4 regions of the Kitasatospora sp. NEAU-69 genome follow, and region 3 is predicted to be linked to each of the others. Evidence: riboswitches for the same ligand, from Rfam matches in the RefSeq annotation. Region 3 holds a riboswitch; each other region holds the start of a gene.
The links. Region 3 has a riboswitch for cobalamin ahead of AC060L_RS06425 (ribonucleoside-diphosphate reductase subunit alpha). Riboswitches for the same ligand answer to the same signal wherever they lie in the genome.

Region 1 (3,199 bases), on a different contig from region 3:
GGCGCAGGTCGGCCAGGCACTCCAGCGAGCGCTCCAGCAGGTACGGCTTGCGCTCGCGGTAGTCCAGCGCGCCGACCTCGGCGATCGGCCGGCCGAGCAGCACCACCTGGCTGCGCCCGTCCGCGCCGGGCTTGAGCAGCACCGGGTTCATCGCGGCCTCGGGCTCCACCCGGGCGGCCTGGGCCTGCATCACCTGGGCCCGGCCGATCTCCGCGCCGTCCATGGTGACCATCGAGTTGAGCGACATGTTCTGCGCCTTGAACGGCGCGACGCTGACGCCCTGGCGGACCAGCCAGCGGCAGATGCCGGCCGTCACCACGCTCTTGCCGGCGTCCGACGTGGTGCCGGCGACCAGCAGTGCGTTGCTCATATCTTCCTCCCCCTCACAGCACGGCGACGGAGCATCAGGACGCGCGCCGCGACCGTCGTGCCCAGCGCCAGCAGCCCGACCCGCCGGGAGAGCCGGCAGGCCCGTTCGATGTCCGAGACGGCGACCGGGCGCAGCTCGGCGCCCAGCACCGGCCGCTGCTCGACCCTCTCGCCGTAGCGCAGCGGACCGCCGAGGCGCACGCCGAGCGCGCCGGCGAAGGCCGACTCGGCCTGGCCGGCGTTCGGGCTCGGGTGCGCGGAGCCGTCCCGCCGCCAGACCCGCAGCGCGGTGCGGCGGGCGGCGGCGGAGTCCGCCGCCGCGACCGTGAGCAGCGCGGTCAGCCGGGCGCCGGGCCAGCCGGCCACGTCGTCCAGCCGGGCGGCGGCCCAGCCGAACCGCTGGTACTTCACCGACTTGTGCCCCACCATCGCGTCCAGCGTGTTGACGGCGCGGAACGCGAGCAGCCCAGGGGCGCCCGCGAGCGCACCCCAGACCAGCGCGTTGACCACGGCGTCGGCGGTGTTCTCGGCCACCGACTCGACCACCGCCCGGGCGATCTGCGGCTCGTCGAGCGCGCTCGGGTCGCGCCCGCACAGGTGCGGCAGCCGCTGCCGGGCCGCTTCGAGGTCGCCGGCCGCGAGCGAGGCGCCGATGGTCCGGGCCTCGCGGGTGAGCGAGCTGCCGCCGAGCACGGTCCAGCCGGCGAGTGCGGCGCCGACGGAGCGGGCGGAGCGGGCGGTCCGGCCCGGCAGCAGCCGTTCCAGTCCAAACTCCAGTCCGGCTGCGCCGGCCGCCACCGCGCCCACGCAGAGCGCGGTGTGCAGCGCGCCGGCGCCGCGGTGGTCGCGCCACAGCACCCGCTCCAGCCGGGCGGCGGCGGTGCCGAAGCCGGCCACCGGGTGGCCGCGGCGCGGGTCGCCGAAGCGCGCATCGGCGGCGTAGCCGGCCACCATGCCCGCCGCGTAGTCGAGTGCCGTCAGGTCGGTGCGGCTCACCGGGCAGCGCAGGGGTGCGCGGAGCAGGGGAGCACTGGGCAAGGGGGCGCAGAGCAGGGGAGCGCTGGGCAAGGATGCGCCGAGCAGGGGTGCGCATCGCGCAGAGGTGTCGGGGCAGGCTGCATGACTGGCTGTGTCCTCACTCAGGGTCCGCGCCCTGGATCGACGAACCGGGGGCGAGAGTCTCCTGGCTCCCGGGGCCGACACACCCTCGGGCCCCGCCGGCGGGGCCGGCCGGTCTCGCCGTCAGCAGCGGGCCGTGACCATGGTTTCGAGCGTGCTCCCCGGTGACAGTGGCGGGACCGCGCCGGATTCGCACCGGCTTCCTCTCCTTGCCTCCGTATGGCCCAAGGATCCCACCACGTGCCGGAACCGGGCGTCAACCGGACCCCGGCCTGGTGGATCACACCGGGGGCGGGCCGGCGAAACCGTCACTACCTCCGAGTAACCGCGCTGCTCGGCGGGGTGGCCTCAGCGAATCGTCCAACACCCTTGCGGGGCCGGTGCTCCGGCTTCGTGCATTCGGCGGGTGGGGCGGGCCATGCCCGGGCGCCTAGCGTCGGGGCATGCGAAGAACCAGGCTGCCGGTCCCCGCCCCGGTCCCGTTCTCCCCGCAGGCCGCCCGGACGCACCGGGCCGCCCTCGGGCTCACCCCGGACCAGGTGGTGGCGGGGATGGCGGCGAACGGCGTCCGGCTGCTGGCGGGCCATCTGCTCAGCTGGGAGGCGGGCGAGCTGCGCCCCGACGAGGTGGAGCTGATCGCGCTGGCCCGCGCGCTGTGGTGCCCGGTGGCGCAGCTGATGGGCGCCGCCCCGGCGAGCCTGCGCGACTTCCGGGTGGCCCGCGAGCTGAGCCAGGAGCAGGCGGCAGCGCGGATCGGGATCGGCGTGCGCACGTACGTCACCGCCGAGCTGACCGGCCGTTGGACCGGGGACGAGACCGAGACCGCCGCGCTGATCGAGGAGCTCGGCCTGACGCTGCGCGACCTGGTGCGGGTGACCGACCGGGCCGCCGAGCTGGAGCTGCGGCTGCGTCAGGCGGTGGACGGGCGCTGGCAGGCGCAGCTGAAGGCGGTCGGCCGGCTGGTGCCGGTGGCGAAGCCGGTGCTCTCCCAGGTGCTGGCGGCGCTGCACGGCGAGTCCCAGGCGGGCTCCTCGCACTGGGGCGCCTCGACCTGGGGCGGGACGGGAGCGGCGGGAGCGGCCGGCCCGGCGACCGTGGAGGCGGCGGTGAGCACCGGGGCGCCGGTGGAGCGGTTCTGGGCGCTGCTGGCGAACGCGGACACCGGCGGCCTGCCGGTCTGACCGCGCCGGGGCCGGGTCGTGCCGGGGCCGGGTCGTGCCGGGATTGGGGCGTGCCGGATTCGGGGCGTGCCGGGCCCGGGGCGGTGGACTTGACGTTCCGTGGTCCCGGACCAGCCCACCCGCCCCGGACGGCTGCCTTCCGGTGGCCCGGCGCGGCGTCCCGGGGTGAACTGGGGTCGTTCCGTGCCGTCCCGGCGTGGGGCGCCGCCACAACCCAGGGGAGAGCCATGCGTTGGGGAACCGCCGCCGTCGCGGCCACCGCGGTCGCCGTCGCAGCGGGCGCCGTCGTCGTGATCGTCGGCCGCCGGGTGTCCGACCTCGCCCTGCGGACCGGGGCCGAGGGCACCGAGCCCGGCCAGGACGAGCCGCCGCTGCGGGTGCACGAGATCGCCGCCCGGGAGGTGACGCTGACCCGCACCCCGGCCAGCGGCCGGCGCGGCCGTTACGCGCTGGACTGGCCCGGCGGCCACGCCGTGGTCGGCGAGGTGCTGCGCACCGCCCCGCAGACCGTCACCCGGCGCCTGGAGCAG
Region 2 (3,199 bases), on a different contig from region 3:
GCGCGACGTGGGTCACCAGCTCCGCCGGGTCCTGCAGCACATGAGCGGCCACCGCCTGCATGGGCGCGGCCAGGCTCGACCAGATCTCACTGGCCACCCCGACCAGGTCGCCCATCAGGCTCTGCCCCCAGGCACCCTGAGGCACTCGGGCCATGCCGATCCGCCAGCCGCCCAGGGCCATCGACTTGCTCAGCCCGGTGGTCACCACCGTGCGCTGCGGCAGGAAATCCGTGGCGTGCGGCATCCGGCCGTCATGGACGAGGTCGGCGTAGATCTCGTCCGCGATCACCGCCAGCCCCCACCTCTCGGCGATCGCGCACACCTCGCGCACGTGCTCCACGCGCGCCACCGTGCCGGTCGGGTTGTCGGGCACGGTCAGCACGAGAATTCCCGGCCGGGCACCGGTCGCCCGCGCCTCCTCCAGAGCCTGTTCCAGCAGCTGCGGATCCGGCACGCCGCCGGCCTCGGCCGGGATCGGAACCCCGATGGTCCGCTTCGCCGCCAGCGACGCCTGGGCCGCGTAGCTCACCCATGACGGGCACGGCAGCACGACGTCCCCGGGCAGCGCCAGGAGCAGAGCGAACAGCAACGGCTTGCTGCCCGGCGCGAAGATCACCTGGTCGGGACGGGTCGGCAGGCCTCGCCGGGAGAACCAGCCGGCCGCGGCCTCCCGAGCAGCCAAGGATCCGACCACCGGCCCGTAGCCGTTGCGTCCGGCCGCACCGGCGAGCACCTCGGCAACCGAATCCGGCACCGGCAGGCCTGCCTCGCCGAACCCCAGGTGCAGCACCTTCTGCCCCGCGGCCCGGCGGGCCTGGAGCGTCTCGTTGATGGCCAAGGTCGCCGAATGCATCGTCACGTAGCCCACACTCCCCACAGAGATCAGCCGGAGCCATGCAACAGCTCCTGCGCCGCCCAGAGTAGATGCAAATAAATTTGCATACAAGGGCAGTGCAGGGCAGTGTGGGTGACCGCGATCCGTCGCCGAGGCGGAGCTACGGGCGGGTGAAGGTCAGATGGGTGATGCCGCTGGGTGTCGTCACCGACTCGACCTGGAACCGCTGCTCCAGCCCTTCCAGTCCGTCCCACAGCCGCTCACCGCGGCCGAGGACGATCGGGACCAGGGAGACGTGGAGGTGGTCGACCAGGTCCTCCGCGAGGAACTGCCTGACCGTGGCCGCGCCCCCGCCGATCCGCACATCGAGGCCGCCCGCGGCCTCGCGGGCCTGCCGCAGCGCCTCCTGCGGCGTGGCGTCGATGAAGTGGAAGACCGTGCCGCCCTCCATCTCCACGGGCGGGCGCGGGTGGTGCGTCAGCACGAACACCGGGGTGTGGAACGGCGGGTTCGCTCCCCACCAGCCCTTCCACTCCTCGTCGGTCCACGGGCCGCGCTGCGGACCGAACTTGTTGCGGCCCATGATCTCCGCCCCGATCCCGGGCCCCCAGGTCGAGGCGAGGGCGCTGTCGACACCGCTGCGGCCGCCGGCCTTGCCGTTCATCTCGTTGAAGGCGCGGGTCTCGAAGAACCACTCGACCAGCCGAGTCCCGGCATGCCCGAACGGGGTCTCCAGCCCCTGTCCCGCCCCGGCGGCGAAGCCGTCCAGCGACACGCTGAAATTGTGCACTCGAACACGCGACATGACACTCACGTCCCTCACGTCGGACTCCATGGCCAAAACCGAGCCTAAATGCGCCCACCGACATTGAGCCCCGCGCCACGGCGGTGCCTGCCCGGACCAAGGTTGCGAACGGAGGCGATTGACGGCTCATCGGCAGGGCCCTAACCTTCCCCAGGTAGTGATGGCGTAGGGAAGCTGGTGAGACTCCAGCACGGTCGCGCCACTGTGAGCGAACGGCCCCCGGGCGGTTCGTCAGTCAGATACGACGCCATCACCGCGCTCCAAATCACCTGTGGGACGCACGATCCCCTGAAGGAGGCTCCAACTGTGAGCAGTCTGTCCAATCCTGCCGCCATTCCCACCCCGGTCGTCATGCCGGTGTCGCGGGCGGTTCTCTGGCTGGTCGGCACCGCGCTGATCGCCCTCGCGGTGTACTACTTCATCGGCGTTGACCAGGGCGCCTACTCCGTCTTCGGCAAGGACATGCACATCCACGAGTTCGTGCACGACTCCCGGCACTTCCTCGGCTTCCCCTGCCACTGACGAACCGGAGTACGGACAGAACCAAGAACATGGAAAAGAGACTCATCCTGCGCGGCGTGATCGCCGGCGCAGTGGCCGGCCTGCTCGCGTTCGTTTTCGCACGAATCTTCGCCGAACCGCAGATCAACGCGGCCATCGCCTACGAGAGCGGCCGCGACGCCGCGCAGGAGGCGCTGGACAAGGCCGCCGGGGCGCCGGTCGCCGACGCCGGCCCCGACATCTTCAGCCGCACCGTCCAGGCCAACATCGGCATCGGCGTCGGCATGGTGTTCTTCGGCATGGCGATGGGCGCGCTGTTCGCGGTCGCGTACACCGTCTGCCTGGGCCGGGTCGGCAAGCTGCGGCCGCGCACCCTGGCGATGCTGGTGGCGCTCGGCGGCTTCCTCGGCCTGTACTTCGTGCCGTTCATCAAGTACCCGGCGAACCCGCCGTCGATCGGCCACCCCGACACGATCCGCGACCGGGGCAATCTGTACCTGGGCATGGTGCTCTGCTCGGTGGTCTTCCTGGTCGCCGCCGTCTGGCTGGGCAAGCGCCTGCAGGCCCGCTTCGGCAACTGGAACGCCGCCCTGCTGGCCGGGGCCGGCTACGTGCTGGTGCTCGGCACGATCATGGCGCTGCTTCCCTCGCTCGGTGAACTCTCGGACAACGTGAGCGAGTTCGGGCACCACGCGACGGAGACGCCGCTGCCGCTGGCCGACGCCAGGGGCACCATCGTCTATCCCGGGTTCCCCGCCGACACGCTGTTCAGCTTCCGCTTCTACTCGGTGGCCGCGCAGTTGCTGCTCTGGGCCTGCCTCGGCCTCGTCTTCGGGCCGATGGCGGAGCGTCTGCTCAACCCGCGCACCGAGACCGCTGTGGCGCCCGCGCCGGCGCCCGCCCCGGTCCAGCCGAAGCCGGTCGCGGCGGCATGACCGAGCCGGAGCGTCGGCCTGCCACGGCGTCCACCACGGCGTCCACCACGGCGTCCGCCACGACGCACCCGGAGCCCAGGGCCGCGATCCCGGAGAGGATCGCGGCCCTCGGGCCTTTCTTCG
Region 3 (3,199 bases):
GCCGGAGCTTGAAGAAGACGTCCTGCAGGCCCATCACGCCCAGGCCGACCGGGCGCCAGCGGGAGTTGGAGGTGCCGGCCTCGGTGGTCGGGTAGAAGTTGATGTCCACCACGCGGTCGAGGAAGGTCACCGCGGTGCGCACGGTGGCGTCCAGGCGCTCCCAGTCCAGCGCGTTCAGCAGGTCGTCGGCCGACGCGCCGTCGGCGACGTGCGCGCCGAGGTTGACCGAGCCGAGGTTGCAGACCGCGGTCTCGGAGTCGTCGGTGACCTCCAGGATCTCGGTGCACAGGTTCGAGGAGTGCACGGTGCGGCCGGGCAGCGCGGTCTGGTTGGCGGCGCGGTTGGAGGCGTCCTTGAAGGTCATCCAGCCGTTGCCGGTCTGCGCCAGGGTGCGCATCATCCGGGCGTAGAGCGTCTGCGCGGGGATGCTGCGGACGGCCTTGCCGGCCGCCTCGGCCTTCAGGTACGCCTCGTCGAACTCCTCGCCCCACAGGTCGACCAGCTCGGGGACGTCGGCCGGGGAGAAGAGCGACCAGTCGGCGTTGGCGTTCACCCGGCGCATGAACTCGTCCGGGATCCAGTGCGCCAGGTTGAGGTTGTGCGTGCGGCGCGCCTCCTCACCGGTGTTGTCGCGCAGCTCGAGGAACTCCTCGATGTCGGCGTGCCAGGTCTCCAGGTAGACGCAGGCCGCGCCCTTGCGCCGGCCGCCCTGGTTGACCGCGGCGACCGAGGAGTCCAGCGTGCGCAGGAACGGCACGATGCCGTTGGACTTGCCGTTCGTGCCGCGGATCAGGCTGCCGCGCGAGCGGATCCGCGAGTAGGACAGGCCGATGCCGCCGGCGTGCTTGGAGAGCCGGGCGATCTGCGCGTAGCGGGAGTAGATCGAGTCCAGGTTGTCCAGCGGCGAGTCCAGCAGGTAGCAGCTGGACATCTGCGGGTGCCGGGTGCCGGAGTTGAAGAGGGTCGGCGAGGAGGTCAGGTACTCCAGCCGGCTCATCAGGCGGTACAGCTCGGCCACCTCGGCGACCGACTGCTCGCTGTCGCCGACCGCCAGGCCGCTCGCGACGCGCAGCAGGAAGTGCTGCGGCTTCTCGACCACCTTGCGGGTGATCGGGTGGCGCAGCAGGTAGCGGGACTGCACGGTGCGCAGGCCGAAGTACTCGAACCGGCCGTCGCCGTCCGGGTCGATCAGCGCGTCGAGCGCGGCGGCGTGCTTGGCGACGAAGTCGGCGGTGGTGTCGCCGATCAGGCCCTCGGCGTGGCCGACCGCGATCGAGGCGGCGAAGGAGGTGGCGCCCTGGCTGTCGGCCTCGTCCGAGATCTCCTGGGCGAGCAGGCGGGCGGCCAGCTTCGAGTACTGCGGGTCCTCGGCGATCATCGAGGCGGCGGCTTCCATGGCCAGCCCGCGCAGCTCGGCGAAGTCGGAGCCGGCGTTGCGGCCGCGCAGCGCGGCGGCGGCCACGTGGCCGGGGTCGGCCTGGGGGAGGTCGCAGCTCAGGTCCGTCAGCAGCCGCAGCAGCGCCGACCCGGGGTCGGACTTGGAGGCGGGGGAGGTGCTGGATCCCTGGGTGGGCAGGGTGGCTGAGGCAGCGGTGGTCAAGGCGCTCTCTCCTGGCGACGCGGCGGACGGGGCAACTCCGCCGACCCGAGGGAGGGCGGCGGAGCACCGGACCGGCGCGAGCGGAGCAGGGCAGCAGCGCGCACGCCAACCAGTGGTGGCGTGCGACGGCGGCGTCCCTGAGCCCACCCGCGAGGCCCGGACTGACATACGTGCGATAGGGCCTCTGCGGGGAAGCCGGTGGCACACCGTCGGCAGGTACTCGGACTGGCGGGGACGCCCTGGGAGGCCTTGCTAAGCCTCGGAAATGCCTGTGGGCGGGCCCGCTCACCGCTGCGGGGCAGTCCCGGGTTCGCACCGGGTTCCCCTGCATCGACAGCGAGAGAGAGCATACATCTAGTGGTGCCTCGAAGATGAAGCACCACATGTTGTGTGGCAGGGCGTGTCAGACTCGTGACGGAGCTGCAACGGTGACGCCTCCGCGTGCGCACGAGCCGCCCCACACAGGGCCTGACGGCATGTCGGATCGGCGTGTCGGCGGGGGCGCGGGGTGGGGGTACGGCAGGGGTGCGGCAGCGGTGTGACGGGGGCCGGCGGGGGCGCCGGTCGGCGTGTTGCGGGGTGGCGTCGGGGTGCGTCGGGGCTGGGCTGTCAGAAGGCCATCGCGTAGACGAGCAGGTCGATCTCGGGCCGCGGGTACCAGTCGCGCTCGGGCGCGCGGCGGAAGCCCACCCGCTCGTAGATCCGGTGCGCCGCCGTCATCCCGGGCCGGGTGGAGAAGGCCATCCCGGCCAGTTCGAGCTCGCGGGCCCGCGCGATGCAGGCCCGGACCAGCGCCTCGCCGACGCCGCGCCCGCGGGCTGCTGCTGCGGCGGCCAGCATCCGGATCTCGCCCTCCTCGGGCGTCGCTATGTCGGCCCACTCGGTGCCGCCGACCGCGAAGGTCACACAGCCCAGCACCCGGCCGGACGGGCCGTGCGAGAGGTCCGCCGGATCGACGGCGACCAGCAGCTCGGCCTCGGCGGCCCGGCGGGCGGTGTCGCGCAGCAGCGCGATGTAGGGGGACTCGGGGTCGGTGTGGCCGTCGCCGACGAAGGCCTCGACGGTGACCTCGCCCGCGGGGTCGAGATCTTCTGCACGTGCGGCGCGGATGAGGATGCTCATCGGGACAGTCTGCCAAAGCCGTGGTTCGTGGACGGTCGGGAGGGGTCCTGAACGGGGTCGGGAGGGGTCCTGAACGGGGTCCGGTGCGGCGGCGAGGTGGGAGGGCGAGGCGGGAGCGCGGCTCAGTGCTCGGCGAGCCGGAAGACCGGGTAGCCGGGGGCGATCCGGAGCAGCTCGGCCTCGGAGGCGTTGGCGTCCACGCCCTGGAAGAAGACGCCGACCTCGAACTTCCAGCGCCGCAGGTAGGCGCGCAGCACCTCGGGCTTCTCGCTGTCGGCGAGCTCGGTCGCGTGGAACACCTCGACCTTCTTGCCCAGGCGCAGCTCGCCGGTGCCCGAGGCGCGCAGGTTGCGCACCCACTGGGTGTGGCCGCGCGGCGCGACCAGGTAGCGGGCGCCCTGGTGGGTGAGCAGGTTCACGGGGGTGGTGCGCCACTCACCGCTCTTGCGGCCGCGCACGGCGAGGACCCGCGAGCCC
Region 4 (3,199 bases), on a different contig from region 3:
CGATGTTGCGCACCCGCTCGTGCGCATCGGACGGCAGCAGCCCGACCGCGCGCAGCCGGGCCGCGAGCTCCGCGCCCGCGTCGGCCGGCAGCCCGCGCAGCTGCACGTTGCCACGCGAGGTGGTCTCCAGCGAGCCGTCCCCGAGCTGCTCGGCGGCGCGGGCCAGCGCGAGCGCCTGATCCGCCGCCAGCAGACCGCCGGGCACCCGGACCCGGGCCAGCGCCCCGTCGTCGGCGGCATGCAGCCGCAGCGCGCCCGGGCAGGCGTCGTCACGCCCCCGACCAGCCCGGACGGGGGCAGGCTCGGAGGAGGCGGGTGAGGGTGACATGGCCGCGAGCATACCGATGATCCGACCGGACGTATGCCCCGCAAGAAGCGTGATCCGCGTCTCCAGCGACATGACCCGACTGCGTACCACTGCTGCTACAGCGGGGTCACAAGTGACAGAAGGGACAGACGGGACTGGTACGGTCGTTCGCTGCCGCGCCATCAGAGGGCGGCCGTCACACGATCACCGCGTGGTGATCCGCTGAACAACGGGGGAGCACGACATGAGCGCATTCGGCGCACGCACAACCATGCTCGGATTCGTCACGCTGGCCGCGATCGGCTCGCTGGCCATGACCGCCTGCGGGCCCGACGAGACCACCGGACCGAGCACGGCCGGCACGTCCGCAGCCGCAGCCGCACCGAGCAAGTCCGCCGCAGCATCGCCGCTCGCACCGACCGGTGCGGCGGCGCCGACCGGCGCGCCGACCAGCCCGGCGGCAAGCAAGAGCGCCGGCGGCACCGGCGCCGCGACCGGCGGAAGCGGCACGGACGCCAAGGCCGGCCAGACCTTCAAGATCGGCCAGCCGGCCCAGTTCCCGTTCACCTACGGCAGCACGAAGGGCACCATCGCGCTGACCGTCACCTCGATCGAGGCCGGCAGCCCGGCCGACCTCACCGCGCTCAAGCTCGGTGACCAGGCGGCCGGCAAGGTCCCGTACTACATCCACTTCTCGGTCAAGAACACCGGCAGCACCGACCTGTCCTTCTCCAGCGTGACCCAGATCAAGGGGCTGCTGCCGGACGGCACCGAGGCCCAGGACCTGATGATGATCGGCCAGTTCGACAAGTGCCCGAACAACTCGCTGCCGAGCGGCTTCACCACCGGCCAGACCGCGACGAGCTGCGCGGTCGCGCTCGCCCCGTCGGCCTCCACGAAGGTCACCGGAGCCGAGTACTGGGGCGACCCGTTCACCCTGGGCAAGGGCCTCACCTGGAAGTAGCCCACACCCGGCGGTGATCCGCCCGACGACAGGCCCCCGGGCCGGGACGTGCGCCACGGCGGGCCGCGCGTCCCGGCCCGTGCGCATGGCAGCACGCCCGCCCACCCACCATTTACCGGTCGGTCTAAGATGTCGCCGGACGGGCCGTCGGCCCGTGCACGCCAGTGACGGCGCGGGGAGGAAACCGGTGCGAAGCCGGTGCGGTCCCGCCACTGTGACCACGGCTCAGCGGCCGTGGCAGCCAGGAACTCCCGGCCGTCCCTTCACGCGCCCCCAGCCTGTGGCCGGGGGCACTCCCATCGGGGCGCGGACCCCGAGGAAGGCCCGCCGAATGTGCATCGCCATGCCCGTGACCGCCCACCGCGCCGGGAGGGCCGCCGCGTGATCCTGCTCCTGTCGACCTCCGACACCGACCTGCTCTCCGCCCGCGCGTCCGCCGGCCCGGTCCCGTACCGGCTCGGCAACCCGGCCCGGCTCGCCCCCGAGGACCTGCCCGCGCTGGTCGAGGGCACCGACCTGGTGGTGGTCCGGCTGCTCGGCGGCCGCCGCGCCTGGCAGGAGGGCCTGGACGCGCTGCTGGCCGGCCCACGCCCGGTGATCGTGCTGAGCGGTGAGCAGGCCCCGGACGCGCAGCTGATGGAGCTGTCCACCGTCCCGGCCGGCCTCGCCGCCGAGGCGCACGCCTACCTCGCGCACGGCGGCCCGGCGAACCTGGCCGAGCTCGCCGCCTTCCTCTCCGACACCGTGCTGCTCACCGGCCACGGCTTCGCGCCGCCCGCCTCGGCGCCCGACTGGGGTCCGCTGGAGCGCACGCCGCGCCGCACCGAGGGCCCGTCCGTCGCGGTCCTCTACTACCGCGCGCACCACATGAGCGGCAACACCGCGTTCGTGGACACGCTCTGCGCGGCGATCGAGGACGCCGGCGGCCAGGCCCGCCCGTTCTACTGCTCCTCGCTGCGCGGCGCGCCCGCCGAGCTGCTCGCCGAACTCGGCGCCGCCGACGCGATCGTGACCACCGTGCTGGCCGCCGGCGGCACCCGCCCCGCCGAGGCACAGGCCGGCGGCGACGAGGAGGCCTGGGACGCCGGCGCACTGGCCGCGCTCGACCGGCCGATCCTGCAGGCGCTCTGCCTGACCTGGTCGCGCGAGCAGTGGGAGTCCAGCGACGACGGCCTCTCCCCGCTGGACACCGCGACCCAGGTCGCCGTCCCGGAGTTCGACGGCCGGCTGATCACCGTCCCGTTCTCCTTCAAGGAGCTCGACGAGGACGGCCTGACGGTCTACGCGGCCGACCCCGAGCGCGCCGCCCGGGTCGCCGGGATCGCGGTGCGGCACGCCAGGCTGCGGCACATCCCGGCCGCCGAGCGGCGGTTGGCGCTGGTGCTGTCCGCGTACCCGACCAAGCACGCCCGGGTCGGCAACGCGGTGGGCCTGGACACCCCCGCGAGCGCGGCCCGCCTGCTGCGCCGCCTGCGCGACGAGGGCTGGGACCTCGGCGAGGGCTTCCCCGGCATGGAGCCGGTGGAGGGCGAGCACGAGGGCGACGCGCTGATCAAGGCGCTGATCGAGGCCGGCGGTTACGACCAGGACTGGCTCACCGAGGACCAGCTGGCCCGCAACCCCGTCCGGATCCCGGCCGCCGACTACCGCCGCTGGTACGCGACGCTGCCCGAGGGCCTGCGCGGCGACGTCGAGGAGCACTGGGGCCCGGCCCCGGGCGAGCTGTACGTGGACCGCAGCCAGAACCCGGACGGCGACATCGTGCTCGCCGCGATGCGGGCCGGCAACCTGCTCGTGCTGGTCCAGCCGCCGCGCGGCTTCGGCGCCAACCCGGTCGCCATCTACCACGACCCGGACCTGCCGCCCTCGCACCACTACCTGGCCGCCTACCGCTGGATCGCGGCCGCCCAGGCCGACGGCGGCTTCGG

Region 1: another riboswitch for cobalamin. It lies ahead of AC060L_RS32505 (cobalamin biosynthesis protein); the one in region 3 lies ahead of AC060L_RS06425 (ribonucleoside-diphosphate reductase subunit alpha).
Region 2: another riboswitch for cobalamin. It lies ahead of AC060L_RS21060 (CbtB domain-containing protein); the one in region 3 lies ahead of AC060L_RS06425 (ribonucleoside-diphosphate reductase subunit alpha).
Region 4: another riboswitch for cobalamin. It lies ahead of cobN (cobaltochelatase subunit CobN); the one in region 3 lies ahead of AC060L_RS06425 (ribonucleoside-diphosphate reductase subunit alpha).

The regions. Positions count from the first base shown of each region.
Region 1 covers NZ_JBWXUE010000041.1:39,965-43,163, forward strand. The annotation lists gene AC060L_RS32500 (cobyric acid synthase) at 1-370, opposite strand, end outside; gene AC060L_RS32505 (cobalamin biosynthesis protein) at 367-1,323, opposite strand; cobalamin riboswitch at 1,526-1,740, opposite strand; gene AC060L_RS32510 (helix-turn-helix domain-containing protein) at 1,932-2,669, shown strand; gene AC060L_RS32515 (alpha/beta hydrolase) at 2,897-3,199, shown strand, end outside.
Region 2 covers NZ_JBWXUE010000017.1:123,139-126,337, forward strand. The annotation lists gene AC060L_RS21050 (pyridoxal phosphate-dependent aminotransferase) at 1-853, opposite strand, end outside; gene AC060L_RS21055 (dihydrofolate reductase family protein) at 996-1,640, opposite strand; cobalamin riboswitch at 1,785-1,906, shown strand; gene AC060L_RS21060 (CbtB domain-containing protein) at 1,947-2,162, shown strand; gene AC060L_RS21065 (CbtA family protein) at 2,192-3,076, shown strand; gene AC060L_RS21070 ((2Fe-2S)-binding protein) at 3,073-3,199, shown strand, end outside.
Region 3 covers NZ_JBWXUE010000004.1:112,660-115,858, forward strand. The annotation lists gene AC060L_RS06425 (ribonucleoside-diphosphate reductase subunit alpha) at 1-1,576, opposite strand, end outside; cobalamin riboswitch at 1,795-1,950, opposite strand; gene AC060L_RS06430 (GNAT family N-acetyltransferase) at 2,210-2,722, opposite strand; gene AC060L_RS06435 (nitroreductase family deazaflavin-dependent oxidoreductase) at 2,845-3,199, opposite strand, start outside.
Region 4 covers NZ_JBWXUE010000020.1:85,436-88,634, forward strand. The annotation lists gene AC060L_RS22830 (hypothetical protein) at 1-328, opposite strand, end outside; gene AC060L_RS22835 (PDZ domain-containing protein) at 552-1,271, shown strand; cobalamin riboswitch at 1,395-1,541, shown strand; gene cobN (cobaltochelatase subunit CobN) at 1,653-3,199, shown strand, end outside.